2 regions of the Pseudoalteromonas sp. T1lg21 genome follow, and region 2 is predicted to be linked to the other one. Evidence: predicted binding sites of a transcription regulator. Region 2 holds the regulator's gene; the other holds the start of a gene.
The links. The regulator sigma-54, encoded in region 2, starts transcription at its own class of promoters, with help from an activator protein. The targets are predictions, from matches to a motif close to GTTGGCACGNNNNTNGNNT.
Positions count from the first base shown of each region.

Region 1: a site for sigma-54 is predicted at 4,983-5,001, ahead of C2M25_RS12140 (DUF1328 domain-containing protein). Genes of this name have one in related genera too.

Region 1 is NZ_PQBX01000056.1:409,771-417,893, forward strand. It holds gene C2M25_RS12115 (peptidoglycan DD-metalloendopeptidase family protein) at 1-977, shown strand, start outside; gene C2M25_RS12120 (hypothetical protein) at 1,038-1,220, opposite strand; gene C2M25_RS12125 (sodium ion-translocating decarboxylase subunit beta) at 1,336-2,466, opposite strand; gene oadA (sodium-extruding oxaloacetate decarboxylase subunit alpha) at 2,477-4,249, opposite strand; gene C2M25_RS12135 (OadG family protein) at 4,265-4,513, opposite strand; gene C2M25_RS12140 (DUF1328 domain-containing protein) at 5,048-5,221, shown strand; gene C2M25_RS12145 (hypothetical protein) at 5,273-5,464, shown strand; gene C2M25_RS12150 (hypothetical protein) at 5,786-6,709, opposite strand; gene C2M25_RS12155 (YcxB family protein) at 6,834-7,301, shown strand; gene csrA (carbon storage regulator CsrA) at 7,329-7,520, opposite strand; gene C2M25_RS12165 (aspartate kinase) at 7,614-8,123, opposite strand, start outside.
Region 2 is NZ_PQBX01000001.1:80,187-88,309, forward strand. It holds gene C2M25_RS00395 (YgiQ family radical SAM protein) at 1-1,784, shown strand, start outside; gene mgtE (magnesium transporter) at 1,863-3,221, opposite strand; gene C2M25_RS00405 (HPr family phosphocarrier protein) at 3,433-3,705, opposite strand; gene rapZ (RNase adapter RapZ) at 3,719-4,564, opposite strand; gene ptsN (PTS IIA-like nitrogen regulatory protein PtsN) at 4,565-5,017, opposite strand; gene hpf (ribosome hibernation promoting factor) at 5,021-5,308, opposite strand; gene C2M25_RS00425 (RNA polymerase factor sigma-54) at 5,336-6,832, opposite strand; gene lptB (LPS export ABC transporter ATP-binding protein) at 6,948-7,673, opposite strand; gene lptA (lipopolysaccharide transport periplasmic protein LptA) at 7,670-8,123, opposite strand, start outside.

The DNA of each region.
Region 1 (8,123 bases), on a different contig from region 2:
AAACACGTAAGTTAACAAAAATTCACCCAGGCGAAATATTAAGCTTTGCAACCGCTGAAGATGGCTCTTTAGCGCAGCTTCGTTATGTGATTTCAAAAACAGATACCCTATACGTTACCTTAAATGACGAAGGTAACTACGACACCTCTATCGATAGCAAAGAGATTGAAACGCTGAGCAAATCTGCCGGTGGAGAGATCACAAATAGCTTTTGGACTTCGGGTATTGCCGCAGGTTTAAGCGAGCGTCAAATTATGAATTTTGCTGACATCTTTGGTTGGGATGTCGACTTTGCTAATGACATTCGTAAAGGTGACCAATTTGGTCTTATTTACGAAGCTCACTATGTTGATGGTGAATACATTGGCGATGGTAAAATTATTGCCGCAGAGTTTATTAACCAGGGTGAGCGTTACACTGCTATTCGTCATACCGATGGTAACTTCTATACGCCTGAAGGCCGCAGCATGAAAAAAGCTTTCTTACGTGCGCCAGTTAACTTTAAGTATATTAGTTCGAGCTTTAACCCTCGCCGTTTGCACCCAGTTACTAAAACAGTAAAACCTCACAACGGTATCGATTACGCAGCGCGTACAGGTACGCCTGTTGTGTCATCGGGTAACGGTAAAGTAATTAAAGCAGGTTACAGCAAATACAATGGTAACTATGTATTTATTAGCCACGGCACTCAGTATGTGACTAAGTACTTACACTTAGATAAGAAAATGGTTAAAACTGGCCAGAAAGTAAAACAAGGTCAGAAGATTGGTACTGTTGGTGCGACAGGTCGCGTAACTGGCCCACACTTACACTATGAATTCTTAGTAAACGGTGTACACCGTAACCCGAAAACGGTCAAACTTCCTAAATCAGAGCCACTTCCGCGCGATGAATTAGCTAAGTTTAAACCGATTGCTGATAACTTCTTAGCGCAATTACAACGCAACCGCGAATTGCAATTAGCGTTAAATAAGTAAGCTTCTAATATCAAAAAGCCGCTCCAGGAAACTGCAGCGGCTTTTTTAATATCTTTAATTTTACTGCTTCCAAAGCAGTACATAGATAAGCTGTATAACTAACGAAATCATCACCAAGGGCCAAACATACTTGGCATATTTAGTTGCTTTATCAAGCCCCGTTCTAGCGCTGTACTTTTCAAGCAGTGGCACCAAAATCACTAACGCCACAAACAAACACAGCAAAATCACAAATACATTCACTAGGCTTCCTTTCTTGTAGAATATTAAGGTTCACTATACCTAAATTGAAGGCAAAAAAAAGCGCAGTAAAATTACTGCGCCAGTCGGTTGGAAGTAAAACGACTAAATCGTGCTGTTAGCCAACAATTGCTAACAGAATACCTGCTGCAACGGCACTTCCTAATACCCCTGCTACATTTGGTCCCATGGCATGCATCAACAAGAAGTTATGCGGGTTGCTCTCAAGGCCTACCTTATTAACCACCCGTGCGGCCATTGGTACCGCTGATACACCCGCTGCACCTACTAATGGGTTGATTGGCGATTTAGAGAATTTATTTAGGCCCTTCGCCATAAACACCCCTGATGCTGTACCAATTGCAAAGGCCAGAGCACCTAATACCAAAATACCAATCGTTTCTACGGTTAAGAACTTATCTGCCGCAAGCTTTGAGCCTACCGCTAAGCCTAAGAAAATAGTGGTAATGTTGATGATTTCGTTTTGTGCACTATTGCTTAAACGATCAACCACGCCCGATTCACGCATCAAGTTACCTAAGCAGAACATACCGACCAGCGGTGTTGCTGCAGGTAAAAACAAGATGGTTAAACTAAGCACCATTAACGGAAAAACAATTTTCTCTTTTTTCGATACGGCACGAAGTTGCGGCATTTGAATTTCGCGCTCTTCTTGCGTTGTTAGTGCACGCATAATTGGCGGCTGAATAATTGGCACTAGCGCCATATAAGAATAAGCTGCTACAGCAATCGCCCCCAGTAAATCAGGTGCTAGCTTAGATGCTAAGAAAATAGCTGTTGGACCATCTGCCCCACCAATAATGGCAATTGCCGATGCGTCTTGTAGTGTAAATTCAAAGCCAGGAATATAGTTAAGCAGTATTGCACCAAATAAAGTTGCGAAAATACCAAATTGCGCAGCCGCACCTAACAGCAACATACGCGGATTAGCGATTAAGGCACTAAAGTCAGTCAGCGCCCCTACTCCCATAAAGATCAAAAGTGGGAATACCCCAGAGTCGATCCCAATATGGTACACGTAATACAAAAGGCCGCCCGGCTCAGATAACCCAGCTACTGGAATATTAGTTAAAATAGCTCCAAAACCAATCGGTAATAACAACAGTGGCTCAAAGTTACGGGCGATTGCTAAATAGAGCAGCAAGCAACCAACCGCAATCATGATCAATGCCGGAAAAGTAAAGTTAGCAATACCCGTGGCATGCCAGAGGTTTAAAACACCATCCATCCTCTGTCTCCTATGCCAGCGCGATTAGCGCATCGCCAGTGGCAACAGAGTCGCCCTCTGCCACTAATACTTCTGCAACTGTACCTGAGTGTGCGGCGCGAATTTCAGTTTCCATTTTCATCGCTTCCATAATGATAACCACATCACCTTCGTTAACGGTTTGACCTGGTTTCACTTTCACTTTGAAAATATTACCTGCCAACGGTGCATTGAGTGTTTCGCCCGCTGACGCTGACGCCGACTGAGGAATTAACTCACTGTCTTTTAGGGTTACTTCTTTAAGCTCACCACCTTGCGCTACGACGACATCGTAAACTTTACCATCAACTTTAACGCTGTACTGCTCTGCTTTTACAGGGCTTGAAGCAGCAGGAGTTGCTTCAGGTTTAGCAACTTCACCCGTTGGAATTGCTTCAAATGCATCTGGGTTGTTGCGGTTTTTAATAAATTTAAGGCCAATTTGTGGGAACAATGCATAAGTAAGTACATCATCAATCACATCATCAGCAAGCTCTAAGCCTTGCTCTTTAGCTTCGCTTAATAACTCTGCTTCTAGCTTCTCAAGCTCAGGCTCTAGCTTATCAGCAGGGCGGCACGTAATTGCTTCAGCGCCCTCAAGTACTCGCTCTTGCAACTCTTTATTCATAGGCGCTGGTGTTGCACCATATTCACCTTTCAGCACACCCGCTGTTTCTTTTGTGATGGTTTTGTAACGCTCGCCAGTTAGTACATTTAGTACTGCTTGAGTACCGACAATCTGTGAGGTCGGTGTAACAAGTGGGATATAACCTAAATCTTCACGAACACGTGGGATCTCAAGTAACACTTGGTCAAGCTTATCAGCTGCACCTTGCTCTTTAAGCTGGTTTTCCATGTTAGTTAACATGCCGCCCGGTACTTGCGCTAATAAGATACGACCATCAACGCCTTTAAGGCTACCTTCAAAAGCGGCATACTTTTTACGAACATCACGGAAATAAGCAGCAATTTCTTCCAATTGGTTTAAATCAAGACCAGTATCTCGCTCTGTGCCTTCAACAATTGAAACTATGGTTTCTGTGGCGCTATGACCATAAGTCATACTCATTGACGAAATAGCTGTATCAAGCATATCGATACCCGCATCGATTGCTTTTTGGTATGTTGCAGTGCTTAAACCTGTGGTCGCATGGCATTGCATCGCAATAGGAATAGACACGGTTTCTTTTAAGCCTTTGATCAACTGCTCACAATCGTATGGCTTAAGTAAACCCGCCATATCTTTGATACAAATTGAATGGCAACCAAGATCTTCTAGTTGCTTAGCAAGTTTCAGCCACATATCAAGTGTATGCACTGGGCTTACTGTGTATGAAATTGTACCTTGAGCGTGTGCACCTACTTTTACCGCTGCTTTAATCGCGGTTTCAAGGTTACGTACATCGTTCATCGCATCGAAAATACGGAATACATCAACACCGTTTTTATGAGCTCGCTCAACAAACTTTTCGACTACATCATCAGCATAATGGCGGTAGCCTAAAAGGTTTTGCCCGCGCAGTAACATTTGCTGCTTAGTGTTTGGCATTGCAGCTTTTAGCTCGCGAATACGTTGCCAAGGATCTTCACCTAAATAACGGATACACGAGTCAAACGTTGCACCACCCCATGATTCAATAGACCAATAACCCGCATTATCGAGTTTTTCTGCCATGGGTAACATGTCGTCTAAGCGCATACGCGTTGCCAAAAGAGACTGGTGTGCGTCACGCAATACTAATTCGGTTAGTTTTAATTTAGCCATGTTTGAGCTGCCCCGTTATTTTTGTTTATTTCGAAATTGAGCAATTGCAGCGCTGATAGCTGCAATATGTGCCTGTGGCACACCCTGTTGAGGTTGAATTTTTGCTGTTCGCGTAGGTTCTGCAGTTGCAGGATCGTCGAATCGACCCACGACTTTCGACATTAAGATCACCGCAGAAATCAAAATGCTCAGAAAAACAAACACGCCAACCATGCCTGTCACCATCAAACTGGCCGCAGTGGTGAGTAATCCACCTATATCCATACGACTCCCCTCGCTTACTTATAATAAAAAGTCATTTTTGTTAAATAATTATGCACCAATGATAACAAAGAAAATCAATTTGTATAGCACCATTGTAAATTGGTAAAACCAATTAAATTTAAAATAACATGACACACATATAATTAACACCCCACTATTCACGCATTTAAAGCCCCGTTATAGATGATATAAATAGTCAATATAGCCAAGCGTTATATGCTGAACTATTAATTAATAGCAACAAAATGACTAAAAACCACACACAACAAGGCGTTAGAGCTAAGCACACAAAACAAAGTTAAATTGGTCTTACCATTTTTAGTGCTTTCTTTCATTTTTCTCATGCAGCTCAATATGAAAAAATATCACTATGAATAAGTTACATGCTTACTCGTAAAAGTTACCAAATGATGAACCCTGCCAATTACAACAAAAACACATAAGCAACTGAAATTTAAGAAATAAACCTTCTGGCATAGAACTCGCTTTAGTTACATCGAACTTAAGAAAATTTAAATAGCCAAGGAGACCACTATGTTACGCTGGACAATTACTTTTTTAGTTATCGCGTTAATCGCAGCAGTGTTAGGTTTTGGCGGTATCGCAGGAGCCGCTGCAGGCATCGCTAAGATTATCTTTTTTATATTTTTAGTATTACTTGTTATTTCGCTGGTATCAGGAGCACTTAGAGGCAGTGTCCCTAAGTAGTTAAAAGCAGATAACCATTTACTTTATTTTAAATTTACAAGGAATTTCATTATGAAAAATTCAACTTTAAAAGCCGCAACTATCGCCCTATTTTCAGGTTTATTTATTATGGGTTGTGAAGACAACACAGCTGAAGAAGCTGGCGAACGTATTGACGAAGCAATTACTGATACACAAAATGCAGTTGAAGATGCATGTGAAGAAGTAAAAGAAGGTGTTAACGCAAAAGAAACTAACTGCTAATAACACACCTTAATTAAGAAAAGCGGCCAAGTGCCGCTTTTTTGTGTATGTGAGTTAGCAAGTTAGCGAGTTAGCGAGTTAGCGACTCTAGGCTGCAAGCTGCTTGTGTCAAGCAGCTTGCTAACTTTACTCTTTCCCCTAGAAACTTGTTAACTTGTTGGGTTTCGCTCCGCTCTAACCAACCTACCGGCTCTTTTTTTAATCTGATAGCTGACGGCTGAAAGCTGATGGCTCATTTCCCTATAAACTCGCAACTTTACTCTTTCCCCTCGCAACTCGCTAACTTGTTGGGTTTCGCTCCGCTCTAACTTACCTACGTTATTACTCACAAACCTTAGTGAGGGGCTCGTTTGTCGTTACACTCGCTATATGCCACTGGCCGTTATTAAAACTCACCTTAGCTACATCGCTAACGGCAAAATCACCGGGGACATTTAAGCGCGTTAAGTTACTCGCTAGCTGCTGCTGACAATATGGGCCGGTATCGCCATGCATCACGAGCACAGGCTTTGTGGTGTGCTTTGCGAAGTCGCTGATAGCATCACGGTACACTTTAAAGGCATCACAATCGCTGCGCTGTGATTCGCTGCAAGCGGGTTTACTGGTTGGATGGTAAATGTCAGCTTGAAAGCCAAACACATAGGCCTTAGCATCCTGATGAACAAGCGCTTGTTTTAACCACATTAAGTTGTACTTATCACGTTTGTCAGCGGCATCAAGTGCTGCGTTTTTGTCACTTTTTAAGATTTGTGAGCGGCCATTAAATGTACCAGGTATATGCAAAGTACGAAATTCAATGTCATCAAACTGCCAACGGGCATTCTCTAGCATTTCAGCTTGTGTGGCATAACCCTGTAGTTGCTTCGCTTTTTGTGTATAAGCCTCGTCGAACATCAAGCCTTTAACAAAATTAAGCCGTTCAAGCTCATCGAATTGGGGAGTTAATGTGACGCGGTCGCAATCTGTCCATTCATTATCACCTGGGGTGTAAATAAAAGGCTGTGTAGTCAGCGATGTTAATAACGCTTTATTTGTTTGCAAAAGCTTATTGGTGCAAGCAAGTGCTCCCGATTTCATATCACCAAGGTGCATTAAAAAGCCATGGGGTGTTGCTGCGATTGCTTTAGTAATTTTTCCATCTTTGGCGAGATTAATTTCATCAATTGGAGTGTATGGCATATCGCCCATAACTAAAAAAGTATTTGTGGTCATTGCTAGTGCTAATGACATTGAACTAACAAACATACAACTTACACCTAAAAAATACAGATACCTTAAGCTCTCATAATGACAACTAAATGAAAACCAACTGCGGCAGTTTTTTTCTATCAATGTTAAACTGCTGCCAGTCGATTAAGTGAGTCCCCGAATGACATTAAGTACAACTTACACACTAGATAAACCGTATTATTACGAATGCTTTGATGAGTCTTTACCTTATTCATCACAAGCTAAGCCTAAATACCCGCTGTTGGTGTTGTTAATAACCTTAGGCTTATTAGCCTTTTATCAATTAGAGAATCATTATCTGGGCAGCTTTATGATTATGCTTGCTGTCGTTGAGTGCTTATCGTTTTATTACAAGCGCCCATGGTGGGTCGCAAGACAAATGTTGAGTCGTGCATCGGGTAGCGAAGTGACTGTCGTATTTGATGATGAAGGTGTTAAGGCCGAAAACCCGCATAAAAGCTACCAATTAAGCTGGCAACAGATTAGTGAGATTATTGAAACTGAGCGAGGTTTTATTTTAAAAGCACAGCGCGGTATGCAATATATTTCTAAACAAGCGCTAAATGATGAAATAACAGCTGAACTAAATAAAAGAGCCACTCAGTGAGTGGCTCTTAAAAATATCTGTCGCTGATTAAACGTTGCCCGGATTTGGGTTAGATTTCTCTGCTTGGATTCGCATGTAGATTTCTTCACGATGTACTGATACATCTTTCGGTGCATTTACACCAATGCGAACTTGATTTCCTTTAACACCAAGAACAGTAACTGTTACTTCGTCACCGATCATAAGGGTTTCACCTACTCTACGAGTTAGTATTAGCATTCTATTGCTCCCATGTTCCAAAAAATTAAAAGATTCCGCGTCAAAAACATTCTAATGAAATCTAGACTTAAAAGTAAGTAAAAACTCTAGATCTTATTCATTTTCAGTTAAAAAAACTTTGTGTAGCGCACGTACAGCCAGTTCTAAATACTTTTCGTCAATTAAAACTGATATCTTTATTTCTGATGTCGATACAAGCATCACTTTGATGTTTTCATCGGCAAGGGCATTAAAAAATAAACTTGCCACACCAGAGTGAGATTTCATCCCTACACCTACTGCAGACACCTTGGCAACATTGCTTATCCCTTTAATAGATTCTGCGCTGATACCATCTTGGTTACTGGTCAAAATTTCAAGCGCTTGCTCAAAATCATTCGTGTGCACAGTAAAAGCATAGTCTATTTTTTCAAAGTTATGATTAACTTGATTAATCATATCTATTTCGATGCCGAATTCTGCAAAAAGTTTCAAAATTTTTGCAAGGTTTTCCGTTCCTTGGTGCACGCCATTGACGTAAATCAAACTTTCGTCACGATTAAAGGCGATACCCGACACAATGTTTGCTTGCACATCCGGCTCCTCAAAACTGATCAAGGTCCC
Region 2 (8,123 bases):
AACGTCCAGACCGTGCGGTGGTTGTATATAGCCAACGCTGTCGTGAAGCTTATAAAGATGTGCCGCTGATTATTGGTGGAATTGAGGCGAGTTTACGCCGTATTGCTCATTATGATTATTGGCAAGAAAAAGTACGCCGTAGTGTGTTGTTTGATGCCAAAGCTGACATTTTAATTTACGGAAACGCTGAGCGCCCACTTGTTGAAGTCGCTCATCGTATTGCTGCGGGTGAGTCGGTTGAGACAATCCAAGATATTCGTGGTACCGCGGTTATTCGTAAGGAGCCATTACCGGGGTGGCGTGGTAGTGACTCAACTGCTATCGATAAAATCGGTAAGATTGATCCAATTCCAAACCCATATGGCGCAGATGATGTGGGTTGTAGTAAGTCTGAATTTAAACAAGCGGGAATCGATTTAAGTGCTGAGGCGGCTAAGCCAATCACTATTCAGCCTGCGCGCCCTAAGCCTTGGGAAAAGACCTACGTTAAGCTACCAGCGTATGAGCAAGTAAGCGTGAATAAACCGCTTTATGCTCATGCCTCGCGTATTTTGCACCAAGAAACAAACCCAGGTTGTGCACGTGCGTTATTTCAACGTCATGGCGACCGTTCTATTTGGGTTAACCCGCCAGCATTTCCACTTGAAACCGAAGAAATGGATGGCGTATTTGGTTTGCCTTATCAGCGCATTCCGCACCCAAGTTACGGTGATGAAAAAATCCCAGCCTATGAAATGATTAAAACCTCGGTGAACATCATGCGTGGTTGCTTTGGTGGTTGTTCTTTCTGTTCGATTACAGAACACGAAGGACGCATTATTCAAAGCCGTTCTGAGCAATCAATTATTGATGAAATTGAGCAAATTCGTGACAAGGTGCCGGGATTTACAGGTGTTATCTCTGACTTAGGCGGACCGACAGCGAATATGTATAAGTTACGCTGTAAGAGCAAAAAGGCAGAGAGCACGTGTCGTCGTTTATCATGTGTTTATCCTGATATCTGTAAGCATATGGACACGGATCACACTCCAACCATTGAGCTTTATAAAAAAGCCCGTGATGTAAAAGGTGTGAAGAAAATTTTGATCGCGTCTGGCGTACGCTATGACTTAGCCGTTGAAGATCCACGCTACGTTAAAGAGTTGGTTACCCATCACGTAGGCGGGTACTTAAAAATTGCCCCTGAGCATACTGAAGATGGACCATTATCTAAGATGATGAAGCCGGGCATGGGTGCTTACGATAAGTTTAAAGAGCTATTTGATAAATACTCAAAAGAAGCGGGTAAAAAGCAGTATTTGATCCCGTATTTTATTTCTGCTCACCCAGGAACAAAAGACGAAGACATGGTGAACATGGCGCTGTGGCTAAAGGCTCATGACTTTAAACTTGATCAAGTACAAAACTTTTATCCATCGCCGATGGCTAATGCAACAACGATTTATCACACAGAGATGAACTCGTTGCGCAATATTAAAAACAATACTGAACAAGTGCCAGTACCAAAAGGTGCGCGTCAGCGTCGCTTACATAAAGCGATTTTACGCTACCACGATCCAGCTGGCTGGCCGATGATCCGCGAAGCGCTGAAAAAGATGGGCAAAGCAAACCTCATTGGTAAAGGGCCAAACTGCTTGGTACCTGAAGAAGGCCGTAATGAAAAAGCGGCGCAGGGGAAAGGTGGAAAAGGCCGTGCGGCACTGACGCGTCACACCGGGTTTAGCCAATTTAAAAAGGCCAATACGAAACCTAGAGTGGGTAAAAATAAGCAGCGCGCAAAGTAAATAGAAACAAATACGGCCCTTAAAGGGCCGTTTTTATTTATACCAATTCGCTTAATTAAGTATTATTGCGAATTGGTATTAGATCAATAACCAAGTCGCGGTGCCTAAAAAGGCAAAGATACCAACAATATCAGTGACGGTTGTCAGCACCACGCTCCCTGCAAGGGCTGGGTCTATTTTCATTTTTTTGAGGATTAGCGGAATACTCGCACCTGCAATACCGGCAGCGACAAGGTTCATAAACATTGCAAACGCTAAGACCGCACCGAGCTTAAAGTCCCATTGCCATAGAGCAACCACGCCAGCAATTAAGACTGACCAAATAACACCATTAAGCGCACCAATTGCTAGCTCTTTAAGTAGTAAGAAGCGTTGGTTAGTTTGGTTGATATGACCTACGGCTATACCACGAATAACCAGTGTCAGGGTTTGGCTGCCCGCAACACCTCCCATTGAAGGGACGATACCGTTTAGCACCGCCAAAATAGGTAAAATTGCTAAGGTGTTTTCAAAAAAGCTTGCCACAATGGCTGCTAGCAATGCGGTTAATAAGTTAACACCAAGCCAAATAGAGCGACGCTGCGAACTTTTTAGTACTGGCGCAAAGGTATCTTCTTCGTCGTCTAGACCCGCGAGGCTTAGCATGCTGTGCTCTGCATCTTCACGGATTACGTCAACGATATCATCGATGGTAATACGACCAAGCAAGTGGGCGTTATCATCAACAACAGGGGCTGAAATCCAGTTGTGTCGTTCGAACAGTTGCGCGACATCACTTTCATCCATCGAAATTGGAATTGACTCACAATCTTCATCCATTAAGTCTCTGACAATTTTATCGGATGAATTAGTGAGTAGGGTGGTTAACGAGAGCGCCCCTAAAAAGCAATTATGCTTATCTACCACGTACAGATCATCAGTGCCCTCTGGTAATTCGCCCCTTAAGCGTAAATAGCGTAGTACTACATCGAGGGTAACATCTGGACGAATGGTGACCGTATCGCTGTTCATCAAGGCACCAGCTGAGCGCTCTTGATAAGAAAGTGCTTGCGTTGCCCTTTCTCTATCTTGCGAGTCCATCGCGCTAACTACGTCTTGGTATACAGTATCAGGAAGACTACGTAGGACTTCACCTAAGTCATCGTCGTCCATGTCTTCTGTAGCTGCAGCGATGTGCTCAGGCTCCATCTGGGCAATAATGCCAAGACGTACATCTTCAGACAGTTCTTCTAGAACATCACCGCGGACATCTGGGTCAACCAGTTGCCAAAGCATACGACGAATTTTATGAGGAGAAGATTCAAGTAAAAGGGCTGTATCACAAGGCGCCGTTTTAGCTAACATACCGCGCACTTGAACAAATTGACCACTATTGAGTGACTTGGTCACTTGTTTGAGTTGTTGTAGTGGGTAATCTTGTTCAAAGGCTTCTGGCATTGGCGTCCTTACAACTGAAAAAAGTTTAAATAGGCTAAGCAAATACAGCATAGTTGCTTTGTGGTGTATTTGCAGAGATATCGTCGCACTGCGATAAATTTATTAAGAGTTTTGTAATTTAGAGAAGCGAGCGATATAAAAGTAGGATATTTAAAGGGAATTTTAAATATCCGAATTAAGTTTACCGTAAACCCCGAAGGCTTAGCAAATGCTATTCTTGCTCGTGAAAGCGTTGCGCAATTAATTCGCCAATTGCCGTTAATGCGGCATCAGCATCCGGGCCTTCGCATACAACGCGAACTTCTTTACCTTGGCTGCTTTCAAGTAGCATTAACGCTAACACGCTGTCGCCTTCGGCTTCTTTATCGTCTTGATAAAGCGTAATTTTGGCATCAAATTGCAGCGCTAATTGCGCCAAAACAGTGGCAGCACGAGCATGTAAACCAAGTTTATTTTGAATTAAAAAAGTATCTTCAGCGTGCATTCTAGGTGCCTAATTAAATGTCTTGTTCACGGTGACGAATTTTTACATTGGCATGGCTTTTCGCAAAGCTTTCACCAATTGTTTGCGCTAAATAAACAGAGCGGTGTTGGCCACCGGTACAACCAATTGCAATAGTTAGGTAACTGCGGTTATTGCGCTCTAAATGTGGCAACCATGTTTGCACAAAGGTCTGTATTTGCCATGTGAACTTTTGCACTATGCTGTGGCTCGCAAGATAATCTTTTACTGGTTGATCAAGGCCTGTTAGCGGCTTTAAATCTGGCTCCCAGTGTGGATTAGGTAAAAAGCGTGCATCAAATACGTAGTCAGCTTCTTTTGGTATACCGTGCTTAAAGCCAAACGACATAAAGGTGATAATCAGCTTTTTATCTTTTTTACCTAAGATCTTTTCGCGAATTGATTCAGCTAACTGATGAACACTCAAATCAGTGGTATCAATCATAAAATCAGCACGAGTGATCAGTACATCGAGCAAGATTTTTTCTTGTTTAATAGCAAGATCGAGTGGCAAAGAATCAATCGATAATGGATGTAAGCGGCGTGTTTCTGAAAAGCGCTTTATCAGGGTTTGATCATCACTATCTAAGTAAAATAGCGTTGGGTTTGCAAACCCTGGTAGGTATTCAAGAATATCGTTAAATTCTTGCTGCTCTTTCGGTAAGTTACGTACGTCGATACTGACTGCTATTTTATCGTAATTATCAGATACGCTACGTACGAGTGAAGGCAGCAAATTCACTGGAATATTATCAACGCAATAATAGCCTAAGTCTTCAAGTACTCGTAAAGCGACCGATTTACCTGAGCCTGAGCGACCGCTGATAATGATTAATTCCATTTATGCCTCTGCTGATATGACCTGAAACAGTTGCTGATCGGTTGTAGCACTGCGTAACTGTTTACAAAATTCTTTATCTTTAAGTCTATCAGCAATTGTTGATAAGGTCTTTAGGTGAAGCTGACAGTCACCATCTGGTACGATGAGTGCCACAAATATATCAACCGGGCGGTTATCAATAGCATCAAAATTGATGGGTGATTCACTCACTATGATAAACGCATGGGGTTCATCGGCACCGCTCATTCGACCATGGGGAATAGCAATACCGCGACCGATGCCGGTGCTGCCTAGTTTTTCTCGGTTGAGCAAAGCATCTAGGATATCTTGTTGCGATAAATGAGGAAGCTGCTGGTGGGCCAGTTCGCTGATATATTCAAGAATTCTTTTTTTGCTATTAAAAAGGACCGCAGCTTTGCTGCAGTCCTGGTTAGTAAGTGAACTTAGTTTCATAATTTAATGTCGAGCTAATTTCTCTTTGTGTTTAATGACTTGGCGATCAAGCTTATCGATCAGTGAGTCAATGGCTGCGTACATATCTTGATGTTCTGTCGAAGCGAACAATTCGCCTCCGTTTACATGTAAAGTTGCTTCTGCTTTTTGGCTTAATTTTTCTACATCTAGAATGACATGAACATTATTTATATGGTCAAAATGCCTTTCTAGTTTCGCAAACTTGGTGTTTACATAGTCTCTTAATGAATCAGTGATTTCTACATGACGACCAGTTAAATTTAGTTGCATAAGCATTTTTCCTTCTATGTAAAACGTCTAAATCAAACTCTTGCGCTGATTAGACGGAGGTATTGCTAGAGACTCACGATATTTTGCAATTGTACGTCTAGCTACTTTAATTCCTTGCTCAGCCAATATATCTGCAATTTTACTATCACTCAATGGTTTAGCTGAGTTTTCTGCGGCCACTAACTTCTTGATTAAAGCGCGTATTGCCGTAGAAGAACACTCACCACCATTTTCGGTGCTGACATGGCTTGAGAAGAAATATTTCAACTCAAAAATACCCCTCGGGGTATGCATATATTTTTGCGTTGTTACACGTGAAATTGTCGATTCATGCATTTCGACCATTTCAGCAACATCATTTAGCACCATCGGCTTCATCGCTTCAGGGCCGTGCTCAAAGAAAGCTTGTTGTTGTTGAACGATACAGTTGGTTACTTTTAATAACGTATCGTTACGGCTTTCTAAGCTCTTAATAAACCACTTTGCCTCTTGTAAGTGAGAGCGAATAAATTGGCTGTCGCTACTCGATTTTACTGAGCGAGACATAGCCGCATATTGGCTGTTTACTCTAATCTTTGGCATACAATCTGGGTTTAACTCAACCACCCAGCGACCTTTTACTTTTTTCACTGATACATCAGGTATAACGTACTCAGATTCTTCGCGTACTATGCTATCCGCAGGCTTAGGATTTAAGCTGTGAATAAGCGTCATCACTTCTTTAAGCTCATTTTCTTTAAGCTTAGTCTTTTTCATCAAAGTGCGATAGTCGCGACTCGCTAATAATTCGATATGCTCAGATAAAACCATTTTAGTTTCAGCTAAATATGGTGTGCTAGCGTCAAATTGACGAAGCTGAATACACAGGCATTCTTGTAAACTGCGCGCGCCAATACCAACAGGATCGAATAATTGTATTCTTTTTAAGACCGCTTCAACTTCATCAAGTTCGATTTCTTCTTCATCGTTATTTTGATTAAAGCTTTCGACAATATCTTCACAGCTGATCGTTAAAATACCTGAGTCGTCTATGGCTTCTACTATGGCTACGGCAATCGCTTCGTCAGTTGGGCTAAATGGCGTGAGCTGTAATTGCCACATTAGGTATTCTTGTAGGGTTTCAGTTGATGCGCCTTGGTAAATAGACTCATCTTCAGGCATAGGTCCTGATGATGTTGATGGGGCAGCACTCATGTACTCGTCCCACGTGACGTCCATTGCTAAGTCATCACTTACGGTGTCTTTATTGAGGGCGTCACTGCTTTCTTGCTCGTATTCGCTAGGTGCTTCTTCTGCAGACGCGCTTAGTTGCATATCGTCAGATTCAGCTTTTTGCTCATTCTTACCGATACTTTCTTCGTTGTAATCAGCCTCTTCCACTTCAAGTAGGGGATTACTATCAAGCGCTTCTTGAATTTCTTGCTGGAGATCCAATGTACTGAGCTGCAACAAACGAATCGCTTGTTGCAGTTGTGGAGTCATTGTAAGTTGCTGGCCCATGCGCAGCTGTAATGATTGCCTCATGTATCCCTAACAATCCTTTTTAAGTTATCGATGACTGTGCTGTGACAGTTAAAAAATTATCGATTTATTGTCATTGTTATAAGTCTAGCAGATGCTCTAGTCGGTGGCGTAATGGTTACAGCCTGAATTGCTCGCCTAGATATACATCACGTACAGTTTGGTCAGCTAATACGTGCTCAGGTGTGCCTGATGCAATTAGCTCCCCATGAGAAACAATGTAGGCTTTTTCACAAACATCAAGGGTTTCTCTAACATTATGGTCAGTAATGAGTACCCCAATACCGCGGTTTTTTAGGTGCTCAATAATTTTCTTTATATCTAACACTGAAATTGGATCAACACCAGCAAAAGGCTCATCTAAAAGGATAAATTTAGGATTTGCGGCTAATGCGCGAGCAATTTCAACGCGGCGACGTTCGCCACCTGACAGCGCCATACCTTGGCTGTCACGGATATGTTGAATGCTAAATTCGTCGAGTAAGCTGTTTAGCGTTTCTTCGCGGGTGGTTTTATTTAGATCTTTACGGGTTTCTAAAATTGCCATCAAGTTTTGATAAACCGTCAACTTTCTAAAAATTGACGACTCTTGCGGCAGATAACCAATACCTAAACGTGCGCGGCTATGCATTGGTAAAAGCGTAATGTCGTTATCATCAATGCTGATTTTACCTTTGTCGCTAGGTACTAAGCCTACAATCATATAGAAGGTTGTCGTTTTACCTGCGCCATTTGGACCAAGTAAACCAACAATGCTGCCAGCTTCAACTTCAAGGCCTACATTTTTAACCACTTGGCGGCCTTTGTAGCTCTTAGCTAAAAGCTCTGCTTTTAATGTGCTCATGGTTGGCCTTTGTTATCTTTTTTGTTTTCAACTGGAACGAGGATCGTGTGTACGCGATCTGTTGAGTTTTCGTCTTTTTCTGCGCTGATCAGCTGTTGAGCCATATCGTAGGTAATGCTTTTGGCCGTTACTTTTTGACCCGATTGAGTGACTTCAGCTTCGCCATTGAGTGTTAAGAAGCGTTTCGCAACATCGTAACGTACTTCTTGTGCACTGGCGCTCATTACGGTGCCATCAGCTTGCTTTTCTTCGAAATAAGCAGGATTACCTGTCGCGATAATTAATTCGACAGTGCCTTCGGTGTCTCCACCGTGTGCTTCAAGACGCTCAGCTGTAATACGACGATTACCATGCACGATCTCTACGTTACCTTCGAATATGCCAACGCCATCTTTTAGTTTACCAACTTGGCGGTCTGAGCTAATGCTAATTTGTGCGCCAGTTTGCTCA